Regions from separate parts of the Sphingomonas eleionomae genome, predicted to be linked through region 2. Evidence: predicted binding sites of a transcription regulator. Region 2 holds the regulator's gene; each other region holds the start of a gene.
The links. The regulator LexA, encoded in region 2, represses DNA repair genes until DNA is damaged. The targets are predictions, from matches to a motif close to GTTCCNCNCTTGTTCT.

Region 1: a site for LexA is predicted at 2,761-2,776, ahead of uvrA (excinuclease ABC subunit UvrA). Genes of this name have one in related genera too.
Region 3: a site for LexA is predicted at 3,744-3,759, ahead of ACNI3Q_RS12225 (ImuA family protein). Genes of this name have one in related genera too.

What each region holds. Positions count from the first base shown of each region.
Region 1 is NZ_JBLTWP010000004.1:51,530-61,927, reverse strand. It holds gene ACNI3Q_RS11495 (ABC transporter transmembrane domain-containing protein) at 1-868, opposite strand, end outside; gene ACNI3Q_RS11490 (dienelactone hydrolase family protein) at 1,081-1,956, opposite strand; gene ACNI3Q_RS11485 (DUF1993 domain-containing protein) at 2,140-2,643, opposite strand; gene uvrA (excinuclease ABC subunit UvrA) at 2,784-5,678, shown strand; gene ACNI3Q_RS11475 (biosynthetic peptidoglycan transglycosylase) at 5,897-6,502, shown strand; gene ACNI3Q_RS11470 (ferritin-like domain-containing protein) at 7,293-7,748, shown strand; gene ACNI3Q_RS11465 (cold-shock protein) at 8,564-8,776, shown strand; gene ACNI3Q_RS11460 (hypothetical protein) at 8,853-9,068, shown strand; gene ACNI3Q_RS11455 (hypothetical protein) at 9,259-9,666, opposite strand; gene ACNI3Q_RS11450 (hypothetical protein) at 9,815-10,096, opposite strand.
Region 2 is NZ_JBLTWP010000004.1:471,461-481,858, forward strand. It holds gene gltX (glutamate--tRNA ligase) at 1-1,363, opposite strand, end outside; gene ACNI3Q_RS13435 (ComEC/Rec2 family competence protein) at 1,436-3,586, shown strand; gene lexA (transcriptional repressor LexA) at 3,580-4,269, opposite strand; gene ACNI3Q_RS13445 (molybdopterin molybdotransferase MoeA) at 4,327-5,517, opposite strand; gene ACNI3Q_RS13450 (energy transducer TonB family protein) at 5,713-6,483, shown strand; gene moaC (cyclic pyranopterin monophosphate synthase MoaC) at 6,655-7,125, opposite strand; gene trpC (indole-3-glycerol phosphate synthase TrpC) at 7,122-7,907, opposite strand; gene trpD (anthranilate phosphoribosyltransferase) at 7,904-8,887, opposite strand; gene ACNI3Q_RS13470 (anthranilate synthase component II) at 8,884-9,468, opposite strand; gene ACNI3Q_RS13475 (hypothetical protein) at 9,579-9,992, shown strand; gene ACNI3Q_RS13480 (anthranilate synthase component I family protein) at 10,136-10,398, opposite strand, start outside.
Region 3 is NZ_JBLTWP010000004.1:208,895-219,292, reverse strand. It holds gene metK (methionine adenosyltransferase) at 1-382, shown strand, start outside; gene ACNI3Q_RS12240 (hypothetical protein) at 538-1,599, shown strand; gene ACNI3Q_RS12235 (FAD-dependent oxidoreductase) at 1,673-2,875, shown strand; gene trmB (tRNA (guanosine(46)-N7)-methyltransferase TrmB) at 2,926-3,606, shown strand; gene ACNI3Q_RS12225 (ImuA family protein) at 3,762-4,556, shown strand; gene ACNI3Q_RS12220 (Y-family DNA polymerase) at 4,471-6,003, shown strand; gene ACNI3Q_RS12215 (error-prone DNA polymerase) at 6,122-9,556, shown strand; gene ACNI3Q_RS12210 (fatty acid desaturase family protein) at 9,584-10,398, opposite strand, start outside.

The DNA.
Region 1 (10,398 bases), 420 kb from region 2:
TCAGTTCGGCCGCCACCAGCTGACCGATCGACAGCTGGTTCTGGATGATCAGCCATCCGCCCAGCGCCAGCAGCGCCGCACTGGCCGCGGCCCAGGTGAACAACAGGCACAGGGTCTGCACAAAGCTGTACCGGAAATGCTGCTTGTGCGCATCGACATAGGCCGCGGTCACCGCCTCCGACTTGTCCATGGCGAACGCCAGGTGCCGGCTCGACTTGTAGAACCCGTTCGATCCGCCGACGCTTTCCAGCCAGTGCGCCGCACTGTGCTTGGCGTGGCTCTTGCCCACCGCCGTGCGGATCGCGCCCGATGCCCAGATCTGCCAGATCAGGAACAGGACCAGCACCAGCACCATGTTGAACGCCAGAAAGAACGGGTGATAGAAACTGGTGACGATCAGGCCCACGGCCCCCTGCAGCACGATGGTGAACCCGCCGATCAACAGGCTGGGCATCGCCTTTTGCACGGTCATCATGTCGAAGAACCGGTTGAACAGGTCGCCGCGCCGCTCATCCCCGAAAAACGGGTTCTGGGCGTGCACCGCGCGCAGCGTGATTTCCGCCGTGATCCGCGCGAACAGCCGCCGCTCGAACAATGCCATCAGATGCACCCGGAACGCCATCAGCACGCCCGCGATCAGCAGCAGCAGGAACAGCATGGCCGACAGGGTGAACAGCGGCGCGGGCAGCGCGATGTTCGCCACCGAATTGATCAGCAGCTGCACCGAAATCGGCGTCGCCAGCGACAGAAGAGAGATCGCGATGCCATAAACCAGCGCCAGCCGCACGAACCCGCCGTCCGGTGTCATCACCAAACTGATCCAGCCCAGAAAGGCGCGCACACCGACGCGTTGACCCTGATCCGCCATTCCTGTCCCCGAAAAATTGTGCAGCTGCGTAATCGTGAGTCTAGGGCATTGATACAAGCATGGACTGTCTATCATAGTGATAGAAAATTCCTATGGAACTGTACCACACTCTCCGGTGACGCGCCATTGCGGCGATGCACGCGTAACGAACCGATGCCGGGGGCACGGCGCTTGCCGCCGCCCCGGCCCGTTCCTGTCGGCGCGCGGCTTGGTTACAGCGCCTTGAACAGGCCGCTCATCACGGCCCAGGCGCGCTCGGCCTCTGTCTGATTATAGGCCGCGCTGTCGATCACGGTCCAGCCATGGTCGGCGGCATAGACCTCGACCGTCGCGGGACGGCCGGCAGCATCGGCTGCGGCCTTGAACTCTGTCTTGTCGCCCGGTGCCTTGGCATCGTCATTCTGCGCGACGGCGATGTGATAGCTGGCGTCGGTCTTGCTCAGGATCTTGTGCGGGCTCATCGGCGTATCCGCGCGGACCAGCCCCCCGCCGTGCAGCGATACCGCCGCCTTCACCCGGCCCGGCTGTGCAGCGGCGGTGAACACGGTGAACGGCCCGCCCATGCAATAGCCATGGCTGCCGATGCCGCGCCGCGTGTCGACCGATGGCTGCTTGTCCAGCCACGCGATCGCCGCATTGGCATCGCGCATCACCGCCTCCGGCGTCAGCTTCGCGCGCCACGGGCCGACTTTCTGAAAGCCGCCACCGGCTGCAAAACCGGCAAAATCCTTGAACGCGTCGCTCGGCACGTCGCGGTAATAGGGGTTGATGACCAGCACGGCATGACCTTGCGCCGCCAGCCGCCGCGCCATCACGCGGAACGCCTCGCGCACGCCGGCAATGTCGGGCCAGGTGATGACGGCCGCGTGCCGCCCCGATGCCGGGCGGACGAAAAACGCATCCAGCGTGCCGTCGGCGGTGGGAAAGGAAACCATGCCCTCGCTCAAACCGCCCGCCTGCGCCGCACCGGCCTCGCCCGCGACGGGGGCACAGGCCGCAATCGCCGCCCCCGCGCCCAGCGCCGCGAACTGCCGCCGGTTCATTGCCCAGTCGAACGGCCCCTGCGCCGCCATGTCCCGATCACACATCGTCACTCGCTCCCGAAACCAGCCCCGCCGCCGCGCAAGGGGGATACGCTGCAAACCCCGCCCCGGCAACACGGGCCAAGGGACGGGGGGAAGGTCCGCGATCGACAGGCAGCGCAGCGATCCGCATCGATCGCTGGACAACCTTCGATATCCAGCAATCCCGTTTGCGCGATGCGCCGTTCCCTATCGCGGACCCAGAAAATCCATCTTGCCCACCGGCACGCCCTTCATTCGGAGGATCGCGTACGCCGTCGTGACGTGAAAATAGAAATTGGGGATGGCAAAGCTCAGGACATAATCGGTTCCGCGAAACGGAATGTCGCCGCGCGGCGTCTTCAGGATGACCTCGGCGTCTTCCTTGCCGTCAAATCCATCGCGCGGCACGGCATTCAGCACCGCAATGGTCCTGTCGATCCGCTCGGCCAGTTCGGCAAAGCTCGTTTCCTCGTCCGGCATCGCCACCGGCTCTGCACCACCGACACGCACCGCCAGAAATTTGGCGCTGTCGCTTGCCCGCTGCACCTGTCCGATCAGGGGCGCCATATCGGCATAGAGCCGCGCTTCGGTCAGCTCGGCCTCATCCCATCCCTGCGCCTCCGCATAAGCGCGCGCCTTTTCCAGAAACGCCTTCATCGCGGCCAGCGCGCGGATCATCGGTGGCACCGACACGTCGTACAGGTTGTGCATGATTCATCCCCCTTGGGTCAGCGCTGCACATGAGGCCACGCGTTTGACGCGACAAGGGCCGCGCCCCCCTCGCAACCGGCCCCTTCACCCCCTATCTCGCCTACTGGATTCCCCTCCAGAACAAAGATAGAACTGCCGGAATGAGCCTTACTCACATCTCCGTCCGCGGCGCGCGCGAGCATAATCTCAAGGGCGTGGACATCGACATTCCGCGCGACACGCTCACGGTCATCACCGGCCTGTCGGGCAGCGGCAAGTCCAGCCTCGCCTTCGACACCATCTATGCGGAGGGGCAGCGGCGCTACGTGGAATCGCTGTCCGCCTATGCGCGCCAGTTCCTTGAGATGATGCAGAAACCCGATGTCGATCATATCGAGGGCCTGTCCCCCGCGATCAGCATCGAACAGAAAACGACGTCGCGGAACCCGCGCTCCACCGTCGCCACGGTGACGGAGATCTACGATTATATGCGCCTGCTCTGGGCGCGGGTCGGCATCCCCTATTCCCCCGCCACCGGCCTGCCCATCGCGGCACAGACGGTCAGCCAGATGGTCGACCGCGTGCTCGCCCTGCCGGAAGGGACGCGCCTGCTCCTCCTCGCCCCCGTCGTGCGCGGGCGAAAGGGCGAGTATCGCAAGGAACTGGCCGAATGGCAGCGCGCCGGCTTCACCCGCGTCCGCATCGATGGCGAGCAATATCCGATCGAGGAAGCACCCGCGCTCGACAAGAAGTACAAGCACGATATCGAGGTGGTGGTCGACCGCCTGGTCGTGCGTGACGACATCGCCACGCGGCTGGCGGAAAGCTTCGAGACCGCGCTGAAACTGGCCGAGGGCCTTGCCTATGTCGACCTGGTCGACGGCGTCGTGCCCGGCCGGGAGGATGAGGCCGCGGACGCGGGTGCGATGAAGGGCGCAGGGATCCCGCCCAACCGCATCGTGTTCAGCGAAAAATTCGCCTGCCCGGTCAGCGGCTTCACCATCGCGGAAATCGAACCCCGCCTGTTCAGCTTCAACGCACCGCAAGGGGCCTGCCCCGCCTGCGACGGCCTTGGCGAGCGGCAGGAATTCGACGCCGACCTCGTCGTCCCCAACGCCGCGCTTTCCCTGAAAAAGGGCGCGATCGTCCCCTGGGCCAAGTCCAACCCGCCCAGCCCCTATTACATGCAGGTGCTAGCCAGCCTCGCCCGCGAATTCGGGTTCAGCCTCGACACCCCGTGGCAGGACCTGCCCGGAGAGGTTCAGCTCATCATCCTCCACGGCACCGGCGGCAAGCCGGTCACGCTCACCTTCATCGACGGTCGCAAGTCGTACGACGTGAAAAAGCCGTTCGAGGGCGTCATCGGCAATCTCAACCGCCGCCTCCTGCAAACCGAAAGCGCCTGGATGCGCGAGGAGCTGTCGAAATATCAGGCGGCTCAGCCGTGCGAGACGTGCCACGGCGCCCGCCTCAAGCCAGAAGCGCTGGCGGTCAAGATCGCGCAGCAGCCGATTTCCCACGCGACCCGCCTGTCCGTGGTCGACGCCCTCGCCTGGTTCCAGTCGCTGCCGGACGCCCTCACCGATCAGCAGCGGCAGATCGCGGCCCCCATCCTCAAGGAAATTCTGGAACGCCTCGGCTTCCTCAACAATGTCGGGCTGGATTACCTCAACCTCGATCGCACCAGCGGCACCCTGTCCGGCGGCGAGTCCCAGCGCATCCGCCTGGCCAGCCAGATCGGCTCCGGCCTGTCCGGCGTGCTCTATGTCCTCGACGAACCCAGCATCGGCCTGCATCAGCGGGATAACGACATGCTGCTCGCCACGCTCCGCCGCCTGCGCGACCTCGGCAACACCGTGCTGGTGGTGGAACATGACGAGGATGCGATCCGCACCGCCGATTATGTCATCGACATGGGGCCGGGCGCGGGCGTCCATGGCGGCACCATCGTCGCGCACGGCACCCTGCCCGAACTGCTCGCCACCCCGGGCAGCGTCACCGCCGAGTATCTCAACGGCACGCGCAGCATCGAAGTCCCCAAGAAACGGCGCAAGGGCAACGGAAAAAAACTCACCGTCCACAATGCCGTCGCCAATAACCTGAAGGGCGTGACGGCCAGCGTGCCGCTCGGCACCTTCACCTGCATCACCGGCGTTTCCGGCTCGGGCAAGTCCAGCTTCACGCTCGACACCCTGTATGCCGCCGCCGCCCGCACGCTGAACGGCGCGCGCGTGCCCATGGGCCGGCACGACAAGATCACTGGGCTTGAGCATCTCGACAAGGTCATCGACATCGACCAGTCGCCCATCGGCCGCACCCCGCGCTCCAACCCCGCCACCTATACCGGCGCCTTCACCCATATCCGCGACTGGTTCGCCGGCCTGCCCGAAAGCCAGGCGCGCGGCTACAAACCCGGCCGGTTCAGCTTCAACGTCAAGGGCGGCCGGTGCGAGGCGTGCCAGGGCGACGGCGTGCTCAAGATCGAGATGCACTTCCTGCCCGACGTCTATGTCACCTGCGACGTCTGCCATGGCCAGCGGTACAACCGCGAAACGCTGGAGGTGAAGTTCAAGGGCAAGTCCATCGCCGACGTACTCGACATGACGGTCGAGGATGCGGTGGAATTCTTCAAGGCCGTGCCCCCGATCCGCGAACGCATGGCCATGCTGGCCGAAGTGGGCCTCGGCTATATCAAGGTCGGGCAACAGGCGACGACCCTGTCCGGCGGCGAGGCACAGCGCGTGAAACTGTCAAAGGAACTCGCCCGCCGCTCCACCGGACAGACGCTCTACATCCTCGACGAACCCACGACCGGCCTGCATTTCGAGGATGTGCGAAAATTGCTGGAGGTGCTCCACGCCCTGGTCGAACAAGGCAACAGCGTGGTGGTGATCGAACACAATCTCGACGTCATCAAGACCGCGGACTGGATCATCGACCTCGGCCCGGAAGGCGGCGTGAAGGGCGGGGAGATCGTGGCGACGGGCACGCCGGAAGCGGTGGTGAAGGTGGAGGCGAGCTTTACAGGGCGGTATTTGGCCCCGCTATTGCGATAGCGATGCGGGGACAAATCTGTCCTGAGCGGAGTTCGAGCGCAGCCGAGAGCTGAGACGATGGGCAGGCGACCGAAGGTCAACGGCCGGAGCAGGTAGTGAAGGTGGAGGCGAGCTCTACAGGGCGGTATTTGAGGGGGGTTATTGAGGTAGGGGCGGTTAACTGAGAAGGATTTAGCGAGGTTATAGATAAAGGCGCAAAAATCCAGTAGAGGGATTGAATGCGGCCCAAAAGACCCACGATACGTAGCTCACTGCTCGGGATTCATAGGGTGATCTTGCAAATTCAACATTTGGCGAGCCGCGTATCGAATACAGTAGCGTTGTCAAATTTGGAGATGGTAGTCATCGCTTTGGAAGATCGTCGATTTTTCCTTCATGCTGGATATGATTGGCGATCTATATGTCGCGAATTGATTAAGGCTTTAATGTTTAGACGATTTGGCGGCGCTAGTACAATAGACATACAGTTGTTTCGTACTGTATCTAATCGATACGAGCGATCTACTCGTCGAAAAATACGTGAAGCCGTAGGCGCATTCGCCCTGCAGCGAAAAGTCTCCAAGATACACATTCTACGAGTTTATCTTGCTAACGCGTATTTCGGCACTGGTCTAACTGGAGCAGATTCAGCAAGCTTAGAGATTTTTCAAAAATTTGCGGATGAACTAACAATTGACGAAGCAGCTGTCATTGCTTCAATGCTCGTTTATCCCAAGCCTCGCCTCCCGAGCGCTAATTGGCATGCCAAAATCAGTCGGCGAGCGAACTACGGAGGATTCCTCGTGAGGTCCAGTAAAGAGCGCTTTTATAAGATCAACCGTTGAAAAGTGACGGATTTCGTCAAATTGATATCTTAACTGAACACCAAAGTGCATTTGTCGAAATACGTTATTAGCTTCATCAATCATGTCTTGTAGAAAGCTAAAATAGTCTCCTCTCAGGTTTTCTGCTGCACGAATAATTTCGTAGGCTGGTGGCGTATCAATCCCAGCGGATTCTAGATGACGACTTACATCATTAGTAAGAACTGCCAGCCGCCCTTGGAGATTTTCAAACTGGACGACAGCAGGACCGATAAACAGCGTACGAATGTCAAGATCCATTTGTAGATGCTGTCTATTCCACTCAATAATACATTCCCGATAATCTGCTATGGCTTCTTCAAAGTAAGCATTCGACTTTGATATCCGACAAATCCTGTGCGTTGCGTACAGGCGTTTGCCGATAAGCGCAGCGATATTGCGTGCCGCTTGTCGCATCAGCTCATGTTGAACCCTCGATGCTTCAAAAAACCTTGTTTCCTTGGCTGATCGCTGCTGCCATAAATAGGCGAGCCATGTCCCAAGCCCGGCTGTAATTAATACGCTAAGTATCGATCCCATCCGTCACCTCATACCTATCCTGCATTGAAAGTCCCGGTTTTTTCAAATCCATCGGCATCATGCGAATTGACGAGGATACGAATAGCACAGGCTTGGGCATTTCCATGGGTTGCGTGTTTACCGAGTAAGCCAATTGGCTCCTTTCACCGGACTACAAACCCCGCCCCACGCAACCATCCCGCCGCTCATGCGCTCCTCTCTGTATCCCCAACCGGAAACAAGGAGAGACGCCATGGCCGATACCAGCCACGATATCCGCACCCTCAATTCGCTGATCGCCACCACGATCGACAGCGTGGACGGCTATACCGAGGCCGCGAAGGATGCGGAAAACAGCCGCTATGTTCAGATGTTCAACAGCCGCGCGTCCGAACGGCGTCAGGCCGCGAGCGCGCTTCAGGCCGAAGTCACCCGGCTGGGCGGCGATCCGGAGGATGACGGCACCGCCCTTGCCGGCGCGCACCGCATGTTCCTCAACCTGAAATCCGCCGTCACCGGCCAGGACGATCAGGCGATCGTCAACGAGGTCGAGCGCGGCGAGGATCATATCAAGGCGAAGTTCGAGGACGCGCTGAAGGATGACGGCCTGTCCCCCGAAACCCGCTCGGCCATCGGCCACGCCTGGACCTCGGTCCGCGCCGGCCATGACGAAATGCGCGATCTGAAGCACGCGCTTCAGGGCAAGTAACCCGCTCTCGTCAGAGCGACGGCCCGAAACGATCAGGGGGCGCGGCAGGCTTCGGCTTGTCGCGCCTTTTGCGCTTGGGAGGATTGTCCGCGGGCCGCGGGCGGGGGTGGATCCCGGCTGGCGGCACGGGCTGGCTGATGCGACCAAGGGGCAGGCCTGACTTGGTAAAGGCCGTCGCGGCAAAGCCGCGAGCCTGCCCCGGCGAAGGCCGGGGTCGGACGTGTCGGTCGGCTGTGCCGCCCGCACGCCGGCCGGCCTGCGCTCCCGCGTGGGCACGCGGGCCTTGCGATTAGCTTGCGCTGATCGCTCGGGCGCTTGGCGCTGTCCTACAGCACCCTTCCCTGCCTATCCTCCCCGGCCCTGCCGCCCTGCGCGGCGCTTGCGGTCGGGCGATCATGGCACTTCTTCGGCACCCTCACATTCCGTACCCCGTCCCGGCGCCCCGCCGGGTGACGGGCAATGCCGCTGCGTGCCCGCGCGGTGTCGTCACCCCGCATGAAAACCCGTACAAAGTGTCCAAACTGTCAGCCAACCACCGACCCGACCGGCCGGCCGGGGGCTGCTCAGCGGGGGCGATTCCAGGGGGGACGTGCCGTCACCTTCGTCCCCTTCCGACACTTGCCCGGCCCGGCGCACCGGCCCTGCACCGGCCCCTCCCCTTGCGCAACGGGGGCCGCGTACCCATATCCGGGGGGCTACAGTCGCATATCGACGGTCTTCGGCGCTTTGCGGCTCCTTCTTCCTTCATTCCCTGCTCCTGCCAGCGCGAGGCTCCGCCCGCCTTGGGCGCGGCCGCCAACATGAAGGAAAGTCCCATGAGCATCACCGGAACCGTCAAGTTCTTCAATTCGGACAAGGGCTATGGCTTCATCGCCCCCGACGCGGGCGGGAATGACGCATTCGTCCACATCACCGCCGTCGAGCGCGCCGGGATGATCACGCTGCAGCAGAATCAGCGTCTGTCCTACGAACTGGAACAGGATCGTCGGGGCAAGACCAGCGCGGTCAATCTGGCCGCTGCGGACTGATCGACCCGATCGGCCGGGCGGCGGGCACCCCCTGCCGCCCGGTCCATATTCCCGGCTTTGCAGCGAAAGGATGATGATGGCCCAGCCGCCCTACCGCGAAAATGCCGCCCGCGCCCGCGCCGAAGCGGACGCAGCGATCCTCGACAATGTCCGCGACCGCGCCCTGCGATCCGAGGCCGCATGGCTCCACATGGCCGACCGCCAGGACCGCACCGACCGCGCCCGCGCCGAACGCGAACGCGCCGCCGCAACCGCTCCGGCCACTCCAACTGCTATTGCTGACGCCGATTAGGCAACACCCGCCCGCCCGCGCCGCCGCGGCTCTGGCCATCGTCAACGATGATCGGGAAAGGGAAGTGGTGGAGCCGAGGGGGATCGAACTTCCGGATCGTAACCACCTGAAAACGATTGGCTTTTAATGCAGACTGTAGCGGCTGTGACAGCCGGATGTAACACTTTCGGCTTGGACGCAAGCCCCCTGGTTAATGCTTCGCCCAGCGCTGCCGCTCGTCCCAAGGCAGCAATTCTTCCGCAGATGCTCTGAGCCGAGTGCTGCCTGTCGTTACACACTCGATCATCAGTCTTGGCTGGCGAGCACAGAAATTTATGACGCGCGAAATTCGAGACGACCTCGATAGCACCTTCTGCGCTGCTTGATGATCTAGTTGCAGTGTTTTAATTTCGCCAGGATCGATTAGATATGGAAATGAAAGATCGAATGGGTCGTCATAGGCCAGTGCCGTGCCTTCATGGACAGTTTTAATAAATACTCCAGTCAGAAAACGGACGCTACGTACCGCGATTTTATGCGGAGAACGATTGTGAATAGCAACGAATGGCCATTCATAGGGCCGGTCCTCCACATCGTCCCAATCGATTGTCCAACCCACGTAGCAGTTTACCTTTTCCCTATCTGCACGACGGGCCAAGAACACAGCGGTCACTGCCGCGATGAATGGCGAAGATAAGTTCCACCAATCTGCTGGCAACGGCCCCTCCTATATTGCAATTTTGCATCTATTTGACGGATTTTCTAGTTTACCTTTCATTAAACTTATATTCAGGCAAGATGCGATCTGCTGCTTCGGTTGCCAAATCAATCAAGATACTACGATCTGTTACATGGGGGTTATAACGGACGCGCGTAGTATTGCCTGCACCTGCATATGATACCGACGTTACGCCCGAAAGATTGTTCAAAGCGCCAGTTAAGTTTTCTCTATTGGGTTGAGACCACCCTGACGTATCGAAATCAACAAAAGGCTCAGAAGCTATTGCAAAGTTGGTTGTGCCCATAACATCACCTTTGAAGACGTTCATTGTCTGTTCTAAATCTAAGGCCCAAGGCGATAGATCGTCAATGACCTAATTTCGGCATACTCGTGCGAAGGGCCAACTCTGACCAACCTGATGCGTGATGTCCCCCATAGGCAGGCCTGCCCGCTGCAATTATGACACGCCTAGCGCAACCTGTATTATTGCGGGCGGTTCGTTCTCCCGGCGTGGCGTGTCACCAATGCCAAACCCAGCCCAGCCGGATTGCTGTCTCTGCCGATGCCCTGACTCACAACTTGTAGCTTATGAGGCACTCCGGATCGACGGCTCTAAGATACCTCATAAGA
Region 2 (10,398 bases):
AGATGCCCGGCGAAGTCCGCCGGCCGGTCAATGCCGCGCGCAATGGCTGTGCCACCGCGCCCAGCTTGACCCCCATGTCTTCCGCCACGCGGCGTACCGCCTGGTCCAGGGGTTCGGCCGACCAGTCCGCTTCGGCAGCCAGTGCATCATGCACCCGGGCCAGGATCGATCGTGATTCGCCCTCAAGCAGGGGTTGTGCATCCGCGTCAATCGCTAGCGGGCGAGTGCGAAATAGAAACTGCGCCCCATCGGCCAGATCGTTGAGATTGGCTGCCCGCGGTTTCAGGAACGACATGGTGCGCAGCAGCAAGTCATGCTGCGTATCGTTCAGCGGCGTTGCCATGCGCGCCGCCACCAGATCGGTCAGCCGCGCATCGTCCGCCTCGCGCAGATAATGACCGTTCAGGTTTTCAAGCTTCTTGAGGTCGAACCGCGATGGTGAGCGGCCGACGCCCGCCAGATCGAACACCTCGGTTGCCCGTTCCCGGCTGATGATCTCTTCATCGCCATGCCCCCAGCCGAGCCGGAGCAGATAGTTGGACAGCGCCTCCGGCAGTACGCCCAGCTCGTCGCGATAGGCCTCTACGCCCAGCGCGCCGTGCCGCTTGGACAGCTTTGCCCCGTCCGATCCGTGGATCAGCGGAACATGGGCATAGACCGGCTCTGGCCAGTCCATGGCGCGAATCAGCGCGAGCTGGCGGAATGCGTTGTTCAAATGATCGTCGCCGCGAATGACATGAGTGACGCCCATGTCGTGATCGTCGACCACCACCGCAAGCATATAGGTGGGTGTACCGTCGGACCGCAGCAGCACGAAATCATCGATTTCGGCGTTCTGCACCGTCACCGGGCCCTGGACCCGATCCTCGATCGTCACCGCGCCCTCGCGCGGGGCCTTCAGCCGGATCACCGGTGCGCGGTCAGTGGGACCAGTCGCCGGATCGGCATCACGCCAGGGACTGTCGACGCGGAACGGCCGCTTTTCCGCCTGAGCGCGGGCACGCATTTCGGCCAGCTCGTCCTGGGTCAGCCAGCAGCGATAGGCATGACCGCGTTCCAGCAGCTCATGCGCGACGGCGGCATGGCGGTCGGCACGGGCGAACTGGAACACGGCATCGCCGTCCCAGTCCAGCCCCAGCCAGCGCATCCCGTCAAGGATCGCGTCAATCGCCGGCTGATTCGATCGAGCCCGGTCGGTATCCTCGATCCGCAGCAGGAATTGCCCGCCGTGATGCCGGGCATAGAGCCAGTTGAACAGCGCCGTGCGCGCGCCGCCGATATGCAGGAACCCCGTCGGCGACGGGGCGAAACGGGTGACGACGGGGCGTGTGCCCGCGCCGCCGGATTTGCTGCCGGATTCCATGGTTGCGCTCAACCGCGCTTGCTCCCAGACACTGTGTTTTCGATGGCCAGATCAGCCTTTGCCGCCCCTAGCATGGCGATCCGGCCACGACAAATCCGGGCCGCGATCGGTGCTGCATTCGATCGGCTGGAACGCCGGCTGGAGGCGGAGCGGGGCCAGTTGCCGCTTTGGATTCCCGTCGCCCTGGGGCTGGGCATCGCTGCCTGGTTCCTGTTGCCGGGGCCTGCTGCGTGGCTGGCCGCTGCCGCGGGGGGCGGGGCGGTCGCGCTGATCGGGATGGGTTTCGGCATTGGCCGCCGGGCAGGCGCTGCGCTGCTTGGCCTGGGCCTGCTCATCGCCATCGGCATCGGTCTTGCGTGGGTGCGGGCGGAGCGGGTTACGCATCCGGTGCTGGAACGGCCCGTCACGGTCAGCTTTGTCGCCCGAATCGAGCGGGTGGAGCCCTTGCCGGCGCGCGATCTTGTCCGGCTGCGCCTTGCCCCTGTCGGTGCGATCGGCCTGCCGACGCTGGTGCGGGTGAATGTCCGCGCCGTCGATGTGCCGCCCGGTGCTGGCACCGGCGCCGAAATCCGGCTGCGCGCCCGGTTGATGCCACCTGCAACGCCGGCCCTGCCGGGCGCCTATGGCTATGCCCGGGCCGCATGGTTCGATGGCATCGGCGCGACCGGGCGCGCGCTTGGCCCGGTTGAGGTCATTCATGCGACCCAGGGCAGCGGTGCGGGCGTCCGCAACCGGCTGTCGGCGCATATCCAGTCGCAGATCGGCGGCGGGGCCGGGGCAATCGCGGCAACGCTGGCCACCGGGGATCGCGGCGGCATCAATGACGCGGATGCAGAGGCGATGCGCCGGTCGGGCCTGGCCCATTTGCTGTCGATCAGCGGCCTGCACGTCACGGCGGTGGTAGGGGCCGCGATCCTGGCGGCCATGCGGATCCTGGCCCTGTTTCCGGCACTTGCCCTGCGGGTTCGGGTGCCGCTGATCGCTGCAGGGTTCGGGGCGGCGGCCGCGCTTGGCTATACCTGGCTGGCAGGCGCAGAGGTGCCGACGGTTCGGTCGTGCATCGCCGCGCTGCTGATCCTGGCCGCGATGCTGCTGGGGCGGGAGGCGATTACGCTGCGGCTGGTCGCGACCGGCGCGTTCGTCGTCCTGCTGCTGTGGCCGGAAAGCCTGGCCGGCCCCAGTTTCCAGCTGAGCTTTGCCGCCGTTACCGCGATCATCGCGCTGCACAGTCATCCGGCGGTGCAGGGCTGGTTCGAACGGCGGGACGAGGGGCGGCTTGCCCGGCTGGGCCGGGGGCTTGCCTCGCTGCTGCTGACGGGGCTGGTGGTGGAGGCGGTGCTGACGCCGATTGCGCTGTTCCATTTCCACAAGTCCGGCGTGTACGGCGCGATTGCCAATCTTGTCGCCATTCCGCTCACCACGTTCGTCATCATGCCGGCCGAGGCGGCGGCGCTGCTGCTGGATGCGGTGGGGCTGGGCGCGCCGCTATGGTGGGTGACGGGGCAGGCCATCGACCTGATCCTGGCGATTGCCCATTGGACGGCGGATGCGCCCGGATCAGTCCGGATGCTGCCCGCGATGCCGGGATGGGCGTTTGCCGCGATGCTCGGCGGTGGGCTGTGGATCGCGCTCTGGCGGACGCGATGGCGGCGATGGGGCGCGGTACCCGTTGCCATCGGCGCGCTGGGCGCGCTGTCCGTGCCGCCGCCCGACCTGCTGGTAACCGGCGATGGCCGCCATGTCGCCATCCGGGCCGGGGACGGGCTGGCGCTGCTGCGCGACCGGGCGGGGGACTATACCCGGTCGATGCTGGGCGAGGCAGCGGGGGTGGATGGCGAGGCGCTGTCGCTCAGCACCCTGCCCGATGCGCGGTGCAGCGCGGACCTGTGCCTGGCCGATGTCCGGGATGCCAATGGCCTCAGCTGGCGGGTCGTTGCCACCCGCAGTGCCCATTTCGTCGAATGGACCGCGATGCGCGATGCGTGTGCCGTTGCCGATATCGTGATTGCCGATCGCCGGTTGCCGGCCGGATGCGTACCGCGCTGGTTGCGCCTGGACCGGGCAACGCTGGCGGAGACCGGCGGCGTTGCGATCACCCTGGCGAGCGGAACGGTTCGCACCGTGCGCGGGCCGGGGGCGCACCCATGGCTGAACCCGCCGACGGTGATGCCGCCACGACCAGCCCGCCCCGTGGCACCACCGCCCAGGCCCGTTGGTCAGTAGCGGCGGAGCAGCCCCGACAGCCGGCCCTGCACCTGCACCTGATCAGGGCGGTAGCGTTGCGGATCATAGCTGCGATTGGCGGGGTCCAGCCGGACCATCGCACCCTCGCGCCGGAAGTATTTGAGCGTTGCGTCATGCCCGTCGATCAGCGCGACCACGATTTCGCCGTCGCGGGCCGATTCCGTCTTACGGATCAGGGCATAATCGCCGTCGAGGATGCCCGCCTCCACCATCGAATCCCCGGACACTTCCAGCGCATAATGTTCACCCGACCCGAGCAGCGCGGCGGGCACCGGCAGCATCTGCGATCCCTCCATCGCCTCGATCGGCACACCGGCGGCGATGCGGCCATGAAGCGGGATTTCGATGACGTCGTTCGCCGGTTCCGGCATCCGCTGCACTGCGGAAGGTGGCGAAAGTGGTGCTACGTCACCACGTTTTGCACCCTTGCTCCGCTTTGCATCGCCCCGTTCCGGCATCTTCAGCACTTCGAGCGCGCGGGCGCGATTGGGCAGGCGGCGAATGAACCCGCGCTCCACCAGCGCCTCGATCAGCCGGTGCACCCCGGATTTCGATTTGAGGTCGAGCGCCTCCTTCATCTCCTCGAACGAGGGGGAAATGCCGTCTTCGCCCAGGCGTTCGGCAATGAAGCACAGCAGCTCATGCTGCTTTTTGGTGAGCATCCCCAATCCTCCGTGTCGGAACAGACTGGGAACGTATATGCTTTGTTCCGTATGGCGTCAAGCGATCACAAGGATATCCACAGGATCGCCCACAGCCGCCGCCGGGGCATCAGCGGGCCGGTGGATCAGGCAGGTGGCGCGTGCCAGCGTCATCAGCATCGAACTGTCCTGTACCGCCGCCGCGCCGACGCGCCCGTCGGGCAGGATTGCCGCGCGCAGGAAATCGGTGCGCTCGCCATTGGCGGGCAGGGGGTCGGCCAGGATCGCGGGGGTCAGCCGGGGCAGGGGGTCGACCGATCCGCCCAGTGCGGCGATGGCCGGCCGGACGAACAGCATCGCCGTGGCGAATGCCGAAACCGGATTGCCGGGCAGGCCGAGAACGAGTGCATCGCCGCGCCGCCCGGCCATCACCGGCTTGCCGGGGCGCAGCGCCACGCGCCAGAAATCAATGGACCACCCCGCCGCCGCCAGCGCGGGCTGCACCAGGTCATGGTCGCCCACCGATGCCCCGCCGCTGGTGACGAGCAGGTCGGCATCGACCCTGGCAAAGGCGCGGGTAAGCGTTTCGAGGTTATCGGGCAGGATGCCAAGGTCGACGATGTCCACGGGCAGATCGGCGAGCATCGCCGCAAGCATCAGCCGGTTCGTCTCCGGTATCTGTGCATCGCCCATCGGCGTTCCGGGCGGGCGCAGTTCATCGCCGGTCGCCGCGACGGCAACCCGTACCGGGCGGCGGACCGACAGCGCGCCATGACCCGCCATCGCAGCCATGGCGAGGCGCGCCGGGGTCATCCGCTCGCCCGCCCGGATCAGCGTTGCGCCCGAGCTGAAGTCCAGCCCGCGATGCCGGACGTTGCTGCCGGGCGCGGCCGGGCCAGCCCCGGTCAGGATCAGCCGGTCGCCGTCGCGCGCCGCCTCTTCCTGTACCAGCACGCAGTCGGCGCCCGCCGGCATGACTGCGCCAGTAAAGATGCGCACCGCCTGTCCCGGCCCGACCGGCCCGGCATGCGGCCGTCCGGCGGCGCTTTCCCCAATGACCGTCCAGGGGCCGGGCAGTGCGGCATTGGCGATGGCATAACCGTCCATCACCGACAGGTCGCTGGACGGTTGCGTGCGCAGCGCGGCGACCGGTTCGGCGGCCCAGCGCCCGGCGCAACCGGCGATGGGCAACGCCTCTGCCGCGACCGGCATGGCCATGTCGATCAGCCGGGCCTGTGCATCGGCCAGCGGGAGGAGCGGGGGTGCCATCGGCCGGATGTGGCACGGGCATCGGTGCCGGGAAAGAGGGCGCGCGCGGAAACTGCACCGTGTCCGCCGCGCTGCCTTGTCTTGGCCGCATCTGCACCCTAACCCGACAGTCAGCCCTGCCGCCCCCCGGAAGTTTCTCGCGTGGTTTCAAAGTCCATCGAACGCCCGACGTGGCGAACCCGGATCGGGGAACGGTTGCGTGGGCGGGGCGGCCCGTTTCTGCTGGCGCTGCTGGTCGAGGGGCTGATCGTGCTGGTGATGATGACACTGGCCCCCCGGCTGGTCAGGCGCGAACCGGTGGATATGGCGCTCAGCACCTTTGACGCCGCTGAAGTATCGGAAAAGCCGCCCGCCGCCGCCAGCGCGCCCCGTCCCGCGGCCGCGCCGCCACCGCCATCGACCGAACGTCCGCGCGAAACCGACGACCGCCTGCCGCCCAGCCCCGTCACGCCGTCCGTCCAGCCGGCACCGGTGGTCAAGAATTTTGCCCCCAAGGCCCCGTGGATCGAATTGTCGCGCGATCAGATGGCGCAGGCCGATATCGGGCGCGCCCCGCCTCCCGGCCGCGCAGGCCCGCCCGCGCCGCGCGCGACCATGGGGCCGCCGGATACCGGCATTCCCGGCGATACCCCGCGCGTCGACGGCAGTGGTCCCAATGGCGAACCGCTCTATGCCGCCGCCTGGTACCGGGAACCCTATGATTCCGAACTGGCGGGCTATCTGTCCAGCGCGGCCGGGCCGGGATGGGGCATGATCATGTGCCGAACCGTGCCCGATTACCGGGTGGAGGATTGCGAGATCGTCGGCGAAAGCCCCGGATCGCGGCTGGGCCGGGCGGTGCTGGCCGCCGCTTGGCAATTCCGCGTCCGCCCGCCGCGCGTGGGCGGCAAGTCGAAATATGGCGAATGGGTGCGCATCCGGATCACCTATGGCGTGAAGCAGCGCCGGTTTGGCGGGCAGGAATAGCCGAAGGCGTAGGGACGCATCCTTCGATAGGCTCAGGATGAGCGGGGTTGCCAAGGGGGCGGGGCAGCGTCCTTCGACAGGCTTAGGACGAGCGGGAACAGGTGGCGGGCAGTTGGGCGACAGTCGCTCATCCTGAGCTTGTCGAAGGATTCAGCCGAACCGTTTCGGCAGTCAGTCCGCCGTCCAGTCGCCCGACTTGCCGCCGGTCTTGGACAGCAGGCGAATATCCCGGATGATCATGCCCTTATCCAGCGACTTTACCATGTCGTATAGGGTGAGCAGCGCCACCGACACCGCCGTCATCGCCTCCATCTCCACGCCCGTCCGGCCGGTCAGGCCGACGGTGGCGGTCACGGTCACGCCGCTGTCGTCTGGAACCACGTCGAGCGCGATGCGGGTCAGGGGCAGGGGGTGGCACAGCGGGATCAGCTCGTGCGTGCGCTTCGCCGCCATGATGCCGGCGATGCGCGCGGTGGCGATCACGTCGCCCTTGGCCGCCGTGCCGTCCAGGATTGCGGCCGCTGCCTCTGCCGACATCGTGATGCGGCCGGTTGCTACCGCCTGACGCGCCGTTTCCGCCTTTCCGCCGACATCCACCATATGCGCCGCCCCTGCGGCATCCAGGTGGGTCAGGCGGCTCATCCGACCAGTGCCCGCGTCGCCGCCTCGACATCCGGCTGGCGCATCAGGCTTTCGCCGACCAGAAAGCAGCGGATGTCATGCGCGGCCAGCGCGTCGCAGTCCGCCCGGCCGCCAATGCCGCTTTCCGCGACAAAGGTGCAGCCCGGCGGGGCAAGCGCGACAAGATCGAACGTGTTCTGAAAATTGACCTCGAACGTCTTGAGGTTGCGGTTGTTTACCCCGATCAGCCGCGATTTGAGGCCTGCCGCGCGGGCCATTTCGTCGGCATCGTGCACCTCGACCAGCACATCCATGCCCAGTTCCATGGCCGCCGCCTCGATCTCTGCCATTTGCGCATCCTCAAGCGCGGCGACGATGATCAGGATGGCGTCCGCCCCCAGCGCGCGGGATTCGGCGCATTGCCAGGGGTCAATCATGAAATCCTTGCGGATCGCGGGCAGGGGACAGGCGGCGCGGGCGGCGACCAGATATTCGTCATGCCCCTGAAACCACCGTTCGTCGGTCAGCACCGACAGGCAGGTTGCGCCGCCCGCGGCATAGGCGCGGGCATGGGCGGGCGGATCGAAATCCGCTCGGATCAGCCCCTTGGACGGGCTGGCCTTCTTGATCTCTGCGATCAGGGCATAGCCATTGACCGCACGGGTATCCAGCGCGGCGCGAAACCCGCGCGGCGGCCCGGCGGCGGTGATGCGGGCGGCAAGGTCGGCATCGCCCGTCCGTGCCTTGCGCGCCGCGACCTCGTCTGCCTTTGCCTCAAGGATCTGTGCCAGCATCGTACTCATGGCCATGCGATCCAGCAGTCGAGCAGCGCGTTGGCAAGCCCGTTGTCGATGGTTTCCGCCGCTTCCTCCGCACCGGCCAGCAGCGTGTCGCTGTGCCCGGCAAGGACGAGCGCGGCCGCGCTGTTCAGGATCACTGCGTCGCGATAGCCGCCGGGCTCGCCCAGCAACAGGCGGCGCAGCGCATCGGCATTATGGGCCGCATCGCCGCCGCGCAGATCGTCCAGCGGGCGCGGGGCAAGGCCCGCCAGGTCGGGCGTGATGACCGGCGGCAGGCCGGTGTCGCCGATGCTGGCCACCGCGCTTGGCCCGGCGGGGCTGAGTTCGTCCAGCCCCTCCAGCCCGCAGATCACGGCCGCCTCGTCATAATCCAGCATCGCCATCGCCTCGGCATAGACGGGGACCAGTTCGGGGCGGGCAATGCCGATCATCTGCACACGCACGCCGGCCGGATTGGCGAGCGGGCCAAGCAGGTTGAAGATCGTGCGTCGGGCCATCCGGCGGCGGAGCGGCGCCAGCGCCCGCAGCGCGGGATGATGATCGGCGGCGAACAGGAATGCGATGCCCAGTTCCGCCAGGCTTTCCTCCGCCCGCGCCGCCGCGCGGGTCAGGTCAAGGCCCAGCGCCTCCAGCGTATCGGCCGCGCCCGACCGGCTGCTGGCCGCGCGGTTGCCGTGCTTGGCCACCGGCACGCCGGCGGCGGCTACGACGATGGAGACGGCGGTGGAGACATTCAGGCTGTGATGCCCGTCGCCGCCCGTGCCGCACACGTCGATCGCCCCTTCCGGCGCCCGGACGCGGATCATGCGCGCCCGCATCGCGCGGGCAGCAATGGCGATTTCCAGCGGCGTTTCTCCGCGATCGGCAAGGGCGATCAGGAACGCCTCGATCGCCGCCTCGTCAACGCGGGCGTCCAGGATTGCGCCAAAGGCGTCCTCTGCCGCGTCGGCGGACAGGGGCTGGCGGGCATCGGGCAGCGTCACACGCGTTCCCCCGCCTCGACCCCCGCAATCGACAGGAAATTGGCCAGCATTGCATGGCCATGTTCGGTCGCGATGCTTTCCGGGTGGAACTGAACGCCATGGATCGGCAGCGATGCGTGGCGAAAGCCCATCACGGTGCCGTCGGTGGCCGTCGCGTTGACGACCAGATCGTCCGGAATATCCTGAACGATCAGCGAGTGGTATCGCGTGGCGGTAAAGGGCGAGGGCAGGCCGGTGAACAGGCCGGTTCCGTCATGCACCACCGGGCTGGTCTTGCCGTGCATCAGGCCGCCGCGCACCACCTTTCCGCCGAAATGCTGGCCGATCGCCTGATGGCCCAGGCACACGCCGAGCAGCGGCTTTCCGGCCGAGGCGCAGGCGGCGACCAGATCAAGGCTGATCCCCGCCTCGTTCGGGGTGCACGGACCGGGCGAGATCAGAAAGGCGCTGGCATTGCTGGCAAGCGCGTCGGCGGCGCTCATCGCGTCGTTGCGCACCACCTGCACCGGGGCGCCAAGTTCCATCAGATAATGAACTAGGTTCCAGGTGAAGCTGTCATAATTGTCGATGACGAGGATCATGGTTCTGCCATAGCGCCGCCATCGTTGCTTGCAATCGTCCCGATGCTGTCCGTTCATCCGGTGGACAGGTGTGGCACCGCAAACCGATGCCGGGCGTGGAGGCGTGTGCGATGATCCTGAGCATGATGGCAATGGCGCTGGCGATGGCGCAGGACGCGCCCCAGCCGGCCGCCGCCGATGGCGAGCCGCCCCGCCGCGTGCGCAGCGTCCTGGTCTATGGCGACGATCCCTGCCCCAAGGCGGAGGGGGACGAGATCGTGGTGTGTCCCCGAATGGACGAAAGCGAACGTTATCGCATTCCAAAGGCGTTCCGCGACCCACCCGACGAAAGCAGCAGCGCGAGCTGGTCCCGCCGGGTCGATCTGGTGAACGAGGTGAACCGGGTGGGGATGCCGGGCAGCTGTTCCGCCGTCGGCACGGGCGGGCAGACGGGTTGCAACAGCAACTTCATCCGCCTGTGGCGTGACGATCAGGAAGCACAGCGCCGCGCGGCGGAACAGGCGGGCGAAAAGCTCGAGGATTGAACAAGCGCCGCCTGTTCGCCTGAACGCGGTCGTCCTGAGCGTGTCGAAGGACGCTGTCCCTGGCTGGCCGGAGGATGCCATGCTTCGACAGGCTCAGCATGAGCGGGGGTTGGGGGCTGAGGAGCGTCCTCTTGCGACCGCGCTTATTGTCCGAACCCGGCCTCTTGCGCGCGGGCCACTGCGTCGCGGGCGGCGGCGAACAGGGCGCCGGATTTCGCCTCGCACTCGCGCTGTTCATAGGCGGGATCGCTGTCCGCCACGATGCCTGCGCCGGCCTGAACGTGCATCACGCCATCCTTAACCAGGGCGGTACGCAGCACGATACAGCTGTCCATCGATCCGTCCGGGCTGAAATAGCCGACGCCGCCGGCATAGGGCCCGCGCGTTTCCGGTTCGAGTTCGGCAA
Region 3 (10,398 bases), 260 kb from region 2:
CAGCGGCAAGGATCCGACCAAGGTCGACCGTTCGGCCGCGTACATCACCCGCTATCTGGCCAAGAACGTCGTTGCCGCGGGCCTCGCCCAGCGGTGCACGATCCAGATCGCCTATGCCATCGGCGTGTCCAAGCCGCTTTCGCTCTATGTTGACACGCATGGCACCGGCACGGTCGGCGATGATGCGATCGAAGCGGCGATTCAGTCGATCGAGAAGCTGGGCGGCCTGACCCCGCGCGGCATCCGCACGCATCTTGGCCTGAACAAGCCGATCTATAAGAAGACCGCCGCCTATGGTCATTTCGGCCGTAAGCCCGAAGGCGACTTCTTCCCGTGGGAGCGGCTGGACCTGGTCGACGACCTGAAGGCCGCGCTGGCCTGAACCCCTCAGGGGGCAACGAACCAAGGAAAGGGCGGCGCTTCCCCCGGGATGCGCCGCTTTTTTCATTGGCGCGCACCGGATCGCCGGAAGAATCCGGTTGCCGTGTACGGACCATGTCGCCACCCTTCCCGCGACATGGTCGGGAGGGGCGTAGCATGATGATTCGATTGGCGTTTTCACTGCTGCTGCTGACAGCGCCGCTTCCCCTTGCCGCACAACAGGCGCGCGAGCTGAAGGTGAAGCCCGGCAATCCCTATCGCCACAAACCCAGCCGGATCGAGATACCGGGGACCGTCCTGGGTGCGCGAATGCAAAGCGCGCGGGACCTCACGCAAACCGAAAGCGACATATCGTTCCAGTATGAGCCGGAGGATGGATCGGATCTTTATTCCATCTATGTCTATCGGCTGGCGGGCGCGTCCATCCCGATTTGGTTCGACCGGGCACGCTGGTCGATCGAACATCGGCCGGAAGTCTATGGCACACCGGTGCTGACCAGTGATCCGCTGACCTTTCAGGGCAGCGGGCCGGGCAACAAGGCGGGACTGGTCGCCGCCTATCGGACCGAGAAGAATTATCGTTCCACAGCGGTCGCCATGACCGGCATCGACGGATGGATCATCAAGGTCCGTTATTCCAGCGAGACGGCGACGCCGGAACAAGCCCGCGAGCGCACGATTCAGGCGATCCAGTCGCTGCGCTGGCCCAAGCCGGGGAAGAAGGACACGCCGCCGGCGGTGCTGACACCGGTACAGGACTGCCCATCGGCAATCGCCACCGCCGCATCGACCAGGTCGGTCAAGGACGATGGCACTTCGGCCATTCTGGGTGCGGTGCTGTCGATGGCGGCGGCGGACATCAAGGGCAAGGACAAGGCGGAACCGGCAGAGCCCGTCACCTGGTGCCGCGATCCCAAGCTGGGCGATGATGGCGTGTACCGCGCGAACGCGGCGACCAACGGCTATTTCCTGGCGTCATCCGACAGCGGACGCGGCCTGAGCGTCAGCCCGCAGATGAAGCTAAAGGATGACGCGCCGGATGGATGGGTCGTTCGCTTCGTCGATCTGGAAAGGACCTATGTGCTGCCGATGCAGGATGCGCTGCCCTCCCCCGACCGGGCACTGGCGGTGCTGAGCGAGGAAAAGCCCGTCAGCTCGGTCAGCACGGTCGGCAAGAAAAAGGAAATCACCATCGATACCGGTGTTTTGACCGAATAGCGCGGTATCGACCCCTTTCGCTTTGCAGCAAAGCCGATAAGCTGGGTGCGTCGGCGATAGCGACGCCACGATAATGACAGGGGGAACCATGGTGCTCGACAGGCGCAGCCTGATCATGGGCGGCGGGGTTGCCGCCATCGGACTTGGCACTGCACCACGCGCGGCGAGGGCGCAGGGAATGGCCTTTGCGCCACCCCCGCCGATCGTCCCCGTCATGGCCCGGCGCGACCGGATGTTCCGCGTCACCGTGTGCCTGCGCCCCTTCCTGGCCACCGGGCCGCGCATCGAATTGGAGCGGGTGGGCGGCAAGCGGGTCGTCCACCATTACGGCCATGGCGGCAGCGGCTGGTCGCTGTCCTGGGGATCGGCGCAGATCGCGGTCCCGCTGGCGCTGGCCCAGGGGAAACGCATCGCGGTGATCGGCGCGGGCTGTATCGGCCTGACCAGCGCGATTACCGCGCAGCGCATGGGCGCGGATGTGACGATCTATACCAAGGACCGCTTTCCCGACACGCGTTCCTCCTGGGCGACGGGCGCATGGACGCCATCCTCGCGCATCGCCCATGTCGATGCCGCTGGCCCCGATTTCCCGGCGAAATGGGAACGGATGGCGCGGGCCAGCTTTGCCATGCACCAGAGCTATCTGGGCATGGCGGGCGATCCGGTGGAATGGACCGACCGTTATCTGTTGTCCGATACGCCCGCCGAACCGCGCGCGGCGCGGCTGGCGGCGCTGGAGGCGGCGCATCCGGGACGAGCGCATTTCGCGGAACTGGACCCGATGGTCGCCGACATGGTGCCCAAAAGCCAGCCGCTGGACCCGGCACAGCACCCCTTCCCCACCGCCTATGCCCGGCGGACATCGACCATGACCTATAATGTCGCGGCCTATTGCCGGCAACTGGAGGCGGAGTTTCTGGCCGCCGGGGGACGCTTTGTGCACGACACATTCGCCTCTGTCCGCGACCTTCGCCGGATTGCCGAACCGGTGGTGATGAACTGCACCGGCTATGCGGCAAAGGCGCTGTTCGGGGACGAGCGGCTGGTGCCGGTGCGCGGGCAGATCGCGTGGCTGCTGCCCCAGCCGGGCGTCACCTATGGCATTTACTACCGCAAGCTGTCGGTGCTGGCGCGGCGCGACGGCATCGTCGTGCAGCCGCTGGGCGATGACGATTATTTCGGGTTTGGCGATGAAAGCGAGGCACCGGACATGGCGGCCGCCTATGCCGGGATCGACGATGCAGCGGCCTTGTTTGCGGGCAAGCCGGCGGCCTGACGCCGCGCGCGGCTTGCCCCGGCGGCCGGTTGTCGCCAAAGCGCACGGCCATGAACGATCCGACGACCATTCGCCGCCTGTATGGCCGACGCCAGGGGCACAAGCTGCGTCAGGGCCAGTCCGCGCTGGTCGAGGAATTGCTGCCACAGGTCAGCGTTCCGGAAAGCGGCCCGGTGACGGCAGAAACGCTGTTCGGCGATGACCGCCCGCTGGAGGTGGAAATCGGGTTCGGCGCGGGCGAGCATCTGGCCGGACAGGCGGCGATGCGGCCCGACCATGGCTTTATCGGGTGCGAACCGTTCCTGAACGGTGTCGTTGGCGCGCTGGGCCATATCCGCGATGGGGGGCTGACCAATGTCCGGCTGCACATGGGCGATGCACTGGAAGTGATCGAGCGGCTGCCCGATGCCAGCCTGACGCGCGTCTATCTGCTCCACCCCGATCCATGGCGAAAGGCGCGCCATGCCAAGCGGCGCATGGTCAATCATGGCCCGCTCGACCTGATCGCCGCCAAGCTGAAACCGGGCGCGGAATTCCGGCTGGGCACCGACGATCCCACCTATTGCCGCTGGTCGATGATGGTGATGAACCAACGGCCCGATTTCAAATGGCTGGCCACCAGCGCCGCCGATTTCCTGACGCGGCCCGATGACTGGCCGGAAACCCGCTATGAGCGAAAGGCCCGGCGGCAGGGGCACGAGGTGTGGTACTTTCGCTACCGGCGCGTCTGACGCCGGATCGCTGACACTGTAAGGAACGGCGCGTGGATCGTGCCGGTTCCGCCCGTTCACTGACCGGGCGCGGCTTCGTGCTGCGCGCGCCCTTCCCCAGACAGCGATTTCAGGCGGCGTTGACGCGGACCCTATTTGGAACATAAGTAGAACATATGTCCGAATCGCTTCGCCTTGTCCGGCGCAGGATCGCCAGGATCGAACGGCGTGGGCCGCTGGTCGATGCGCGGCCGGCCGACCGCTCGCCGACCGGGCATCCGGCGATCGACCGCGCGCTGGGCGGTGGATTGATGCGCGGCCGGTTGCACGAGGTGCTGGCGACATCGGCGGATGCGGGCAGCGGATCGGGATTTGCGGCGCTCTGCGCTCAGCTGATCGGGGGGGAGATGTTGTGGCTGGTCGAGGAACCGGCCTGGCGGATGGCGGGGGCACTGTGCCCGTCCGGGCTGGCAGCGATCGGCATGGACCCAGCGCGGTTGATCGTCGGCGTGCTGCCCGATGCGGCGGCGGTGCTGCGGGCGGCGGTGGATGGCCTTCGCTGTCCGGCGCTGGGCGCGGTGGCGATCGAACTGGCGGGCGATCCACGCGCACTCGACCTGACGGCCAGTCGGCGATTGGCGCTGGCGGCCGAATCCCACGGGGTCACCGCGATCCTGTTGCGGCTGGACGGCGCGGCGTCGCCCAATGCGGCGCAGACACGGTGGCGGGTATCGGCGGCCCCGTCCGTCCCGCTGGCCGCCAATGCCCCCGGCCATCCGGCCTGGGATATCGAATTGATGCGCCAGCGCGGCCGACCGGATGGCGGCAACTGGCGCGTGGAGTGGAACCGTGAACAGGGACGATTATGCGATTGGCGGAACGGGGATGCAGCGGCGCTTCCTGGCGCTGTGGTTCCCGTTCCTGCCGACCGACCGGCTGCTGCGCGACCGCCCCTTCGCCAGGCGGGGTGACGGCCCGCTGGTCCTGATCGACCGGCAGCGCGGCGCCATGCGGCTGACCGCGTGCGATGCCGATGCGCTGTCCCATGGCCTTGCTCCCGGCATGACGCTGGCCGATGCACAGGCGCGTGTGCCGGCGCTGATCGCGGTGGTCGCCGATCCGGCGGCCGACCGGCAATGGCTGGAACGGATCGCCGATGCGTGTGACCGGTTCACGCCGCTGGTCGAGGCGGAGCCGCCCGACGCTCTGGTGCTCGACATGACCGGATGCCTGCACCGCCATGATGGCGAGGCGGGGCTGATCGCGGATGTATCGGCAGCGATGCGGCGCTGGGCCAGCGGTATCCGGCTGGCGATGGCGGCAACGCCGGAGGGGGCAAGGGCGCTCGCCAGGTTTCAGTCCGCGCCCGCGCGCGATGAGGCAGCGGCGCTGCGCCGGTTGCCGGTCAGTGCGCTGGAACTGGACAGCGAAAGCGAACATGGCCTGCGCCGGGCGGGCCTGAAGACCATCGGCGATCTGGCCGATCAGCCGCCGGCGCCGCTCGCCGCGCGGTTCGGGGCAGAGGCTATCGACCGGCTGAACCGGGTGCTGGGGCGCAGCGACAGCCGCATCACCCCGCGCCGCGCGCTGCCTGCGCTGATGCTTGAGCGCCGCTTTGCCGAACCGATTGCGACGGCCGACACTGCAATGGCGGTGATCGGCGAACTGGCGGTCGAGGCGTCGGCCGCGCTTGAGGAACGCCGCCGGGGCGGACGCCGCTTTGTCGCGCGCCTGTATCGCAGCGATGGCCATGTCATCGACCTTTCCGTCGAAAGCGGCCTTCCCCTGCGCGATCCGGCGCGGATTCAGCGATTGTTCGAAGAACGGGTGGGGGCGCTGGCCGATCCCATCGACCCCGGTTTCGGGTTCGACATGATCCGGCTGGCCGTGCCGCAGGACGAGCCACTGGCTGCCGCGCAACTGGCACTGGAGGGGGGCGAGACGCGGGAAGAGGCGGTGGCCGCGCTGATCGACCGGCTCAGCACCCGGGTCGGCCGCCAGCGGGTGCGCCGGTTCGTCACGCGCGACAGCCACATGCCCGAACAGGCGTCGCTCGCCCTGCCCGCCATGGATGTTCAGGCCCCCGCCCCCTGGCCCGAACCGGAAGCAGGCGAGCCGCCGCTGCGTCCCGTTCACCTGTTCGATCCGCCCCAGCCGGTCGAGGTGATCGCCGGCCTGCCCGACGGGCCGCCCCAGCGATTCCGCTGGCGCCGCACCCTGCACGAAGTGGCACGGGCCGAGGGGCCGGAACGGATCAGCGCCGAATGGTGGCGGCGCGCGCCGGGCGACCCCGGTCTGACGCGGGATTATTACCGGGTAGAGGATGTGCGCGGCCGCCGCTTCTGGCTGTTCCGCCACGGCCTGTATGGCGATGAACGCGCCGATCCCCGCTGGTATGTCCACGGCCTGTTCGCGTGAGCGAGACAGGCCCAACAGAAGCGCCTGTTCGCGTGAGCGAGGAAAGGCCAACCGTCACCCTGAACGGGGTTCAGGGTCGATCTCTCCTCCGCACCGCCCGGCTGAAAAGGCGGAGTGGATGCTGAAACAGGTTGAGCATGACGGCGGAAAATCGGGCAGCGTCGTCCAGCTTGTCCCGGCTGAGCGGCCGCGCGGACAGGGCGATGATGCGCCGCCAGCGCCCTTTGCGGAACTGGTTACCGCCACGCATTTCTCGTTCCTGCGCGGGGCATCGAACCCCGCCGATCTGATCCTGCGTGCGGTCGATCTTGGCCTTGCGGGCATCGGCATTGCCGATCGCAACACGGTGGCAGGCGTGGTCCGCGCCTGGAGCGCGCTGAAACGGGTGCGGGAGGCGCAGGCAGAGGCTGGCGATTGCCGCCCCCTGCCCCGGTTCGTCGTCGGCGCGCGGCTGGTGTTCGTCGACGGCACGCCGGATATCGTCGCCTATCCTGTCGATCGCGCGGCATGGGGCCGGCTGACCCGGCTGCTGACTACCGGCAATCTGCGCGCGGAAAAGGGCGATTGCATCCTGCGCCTGCCCGATCTGCTGGCGTTTCAGGACGGGCTGCAGTTGATCGTCCTGCCGACAAGCACCGCCACGCCGCAGCGCCCGCGCCGCAATCCCGTCGATCATGACAGCGCCGATCCGGTGCCGCCGCTGGCACTGGTGCAACCGGACGGGCTGGCCGCGCTGCTTGCCCGGCTGGTCCGGATTGCGCCCGGCCGGGTGTGGCTGGGCGGGGCGATGCAGCGGCGGGGGCGCGATGCGCGGCGGATGGCTGGGCTGGCAGCGATTGCGGCAGAGGCTGGCGTGCCGGTCCTGGCTACCGGCGATGTCCTGTATGCCGCCCCGCACGAACGCCCGCTGCACGACATTCTGACCTGTATCCGGGACGGCGTGACCATTGCGGCGGCGGGCACCCGGGTGGAGGTGAATGCCGAACGCCACCTGAAACCGCCGCAGGAAATGGCCCAGCTGTTCCGCGATCATCCCGGCGCGCTGGACGAGACGATCCGGTTCCTGGACGGCATCGGCTTTGATCTGGAACAGCTCAAATATGAATATCCGCACGAACCGGTACCGGACGGGTGGGAGCCGCAGGCGTGGCTGGAACATATCGTCATGCAGGCGGCCCATGCGCGCTATGGCCCCAATCTGACGCCGGATGTGCGCCGGCGGCTGGACGAGGAATTCGCGCTGATCCGGCAACAGAATTATGCGTGCTATTTCCTGACCGTCCATGATCTGGTGGTGTTCGCGCGGGCTCAGGATCCGCCGATCCTGTGCCAGGGACGGGGCAGCGCGGCCAATTCCATCGTCTGTTTCCTGCTGGGCGTCACCTCGGTCGACCCGTCCGAACATGACCTCCTCTTTTCCCGGTTCGTGTCGGAGGAACGGAACGAACCGCCCGACATCGATGTCGATTTCGAACACGAACGGCGCGAGGAGGTGATGCAATATGTCTATCGCCGCTATGGCCGCCACCGTGCCGCCATCGCCGCGACCGTCATCCATTACCGCCCGCGCAGCGCGGTGCGCGAAGTGGGCAAGGCGCTGGGCCTTAGCGAGGATGTGACCGCCCGCATCGTTTCCACCGTCTGGGGCAGTTTCAGCCGCGAAATGCCCGAAAAACGCTTTGCCGATGCCGGGTTCGATCCGGATGCGCCGGAAATCCGCCGCCTGATCGACCTGTCGGGCCAGTTGCTGGCCGCGCCCTTTCCCCGCCACCTGTCCCAGCATGTCGGCGGCTTCATCCTGACGCAGGACCGGCTGGACGAAACGGTGCCGCTGCACAATGCCGCCATGGCGGATCGCACCTTTGCCGAATGGGACAAGGACGATATCGACGCGCTGGGCATCATGAAGGTGGATGTGCTGGCGCTGGGGATGCTCAGCTGCATCCGCCGCGCCTTTGCCATGATGGCGGATCATGGCCTGGGCCATCATACGCTGGAGGTGGATATCCGGGCGGACGATCCCGCCGTCTATGCCATGCTGGAACGGGGCGACAGCATCGGGGTGTTTCAGGTGGAAAGCCGGGCACAGATGAACATGCTGCCGCGCCTGAAGCCGCGTTCGCTCTATGACCTGACCGTGCAGGTGGCGATCGTGCGGCCCGGCCCGATCGAGGGGGACATGGTCCATCCCTATCTGCGGCGGCGGGCGGGGATCGAGAAACCGGAATATCCCTCCCCCGGCCCGCCGCATGATCCCGATGAGCTGAAGAACCTGCTCGGCCGCACCTATGGCGTGCCGATTTTCCAGGAACAGGCGATGAAGCTGGCCATCGTCGCGGCGGGCTTTACCCCGTCAGAGGCGAACCAGCTGCGCCGCGCCATGGCGACGTTCCGCAATCGCGGCGGCATCGATGTGTTCCGCGACAAGATGATCGGCGGCATGACATCGCGCGGATACACGGCCGATTTTGCCGAACGCTGCTATCGCCAGATCGAGGGGTTCGGCAGCTATGGCTTTCCCGAAAGCCATGCGCTGTCCTTTGCCCGGCTGGTCTATGTGTCGAGCTGGATCAAATGCCATCACCCCGGCATCTTTGCCTGCGCGCTGCTGAATTCGCAGCCCATGGGCTTTTACGCGCCGGCGCAGATCGTCCGCGACGCGCGCGACCATGGCGTCGTGGTGCGGCCGATCGACATCAATCACAGCGTCTGGGATTCGCACATGGAGCCGGACGGCGATGCCCTGGCGCTGCGGCTGGGGCTGCGTCAGATTGACGGTTTCCGCCAGGAATGGGCCGATGCGATGGCGGCGGCGCGGGACGAGGGCCGCTTTGCCTCGACTGAGGATCTGGCGCGGCGGGCCGGCCTGCCCGCCCGTGCGCTGCGCCTGCTGGCCGATGCCGATGCCTTTGGCTCGCTGGCGATGAACCGTCGTGCGGCGCTGTGGCAGGCGCGGCGGACGCCATCGGGCGAATTGCCGCTGTTCGCCGCCGCCCGCGCCCGCGAACTGGGGGAGGAGCCCGCCATCGCCCTGCCCGCCATGCCATTGGGCGAGGAAGTGGCAACGGATTATCAAAGCTTCCGCCTGTCGCTGAAGGATCATCCGATGACGTTCATCCGCCCGACCCTGCGGGCGGAGGGCGTGCTGTCCTGTGCGGAAACCAGTGCGGCAAAGGCGGGGGCATTCGTGCGCACCGGCGGCGTGGTGCTGGTCCGCCAGCGACCGGGCAAGGGCAACGCCATTTTCATCACCATCGAGGATGAGACAGGCGTCACAAACATCCTGCTCTGGGCACGATTGTTCGAACGGTTCCGCCGCGAAGTCATGGCATCGCGGCTGATGGTCGTGTCCGGCCAGGTTCAGCGCAGCCCGGAGGGGGTCGTCCATCTGATGGCCAACCGGGTTCAGGATCGCACCGGCCTGCTCGGCCTGTTGTCGGACGATGCGCCCCGCCCGCCCTTATGCCCGGTCGACGAAGTGGCGCGGCCCGTGGGCCAGAACCGGCATCCGCGCGATATGCGCATCCTGCCGGGATCGCGGGATTTTCATTAAGACCGGCGCTGGCCGGCCCTCCGGGGTTCAGCCGCGACGGACCGTCTTGGCCACCAGTGCGCCGACCAGCGGGGCCAGCCCCGCATAGTTGGCGCGGTGATAGGCCGAATCCGGTTCCAGCGTGCGGGCCAGCCGGCGATGCGCCTCACCCAGCGAATGATAGGGCACGCCTGGCAACAGGTGATGCAGCGCATGATAGCGCAGGCCCACCGGCGCCCACAGGAACGGCAACAGGCCGGGCGGCGGCACATTGACCGAATCGAGATACTGCGCGGTCAGGCTGAGTTCCTCGCCATCATTTTCCCACAGATGCGCAACCAGCGTCCGCACCTGATTGACCACCGCCGCCATGCTGAGCACCGCCATGAAGATGACGAACGCGCGCACCGGGATGACACCGAAAATCATGCCCGCGATCAGTGCATTGGCCCACAGGCTTGCGCCCGCCGCCTGCCAGCGCCACTGGCGCGCCGCCGGTCCTTCCGGCATCCGCCGACGGAAATCGGGATTGATCGACAGCGCCGACCAGCGATGGATCAGCGCGTTGCGCACCGCCGGAAACAGCGCGGCAAGCGGAGTGAGCACCGCAAAGCGGACCATCAGCGCAAGCGGGGCCAGCGCGGAAACCAGCACGAACAGCGGCACGCTCCACGGCTTCATCAGCGCCAGCGGCAGATATTCGGGATCCTGCGCCGTGCCATAACGCTGACGAGCATGGTGCAGCTGGTGCACCCCTTCGTACAGGAAACTGGGCACGAACAGCGGAATGCCGATCAGCAGGTTCCAGCCGGTGCGAAAGCCGGGCAGCTGGTCATGCTTCACATGGGTCAGTTCGTGAATGA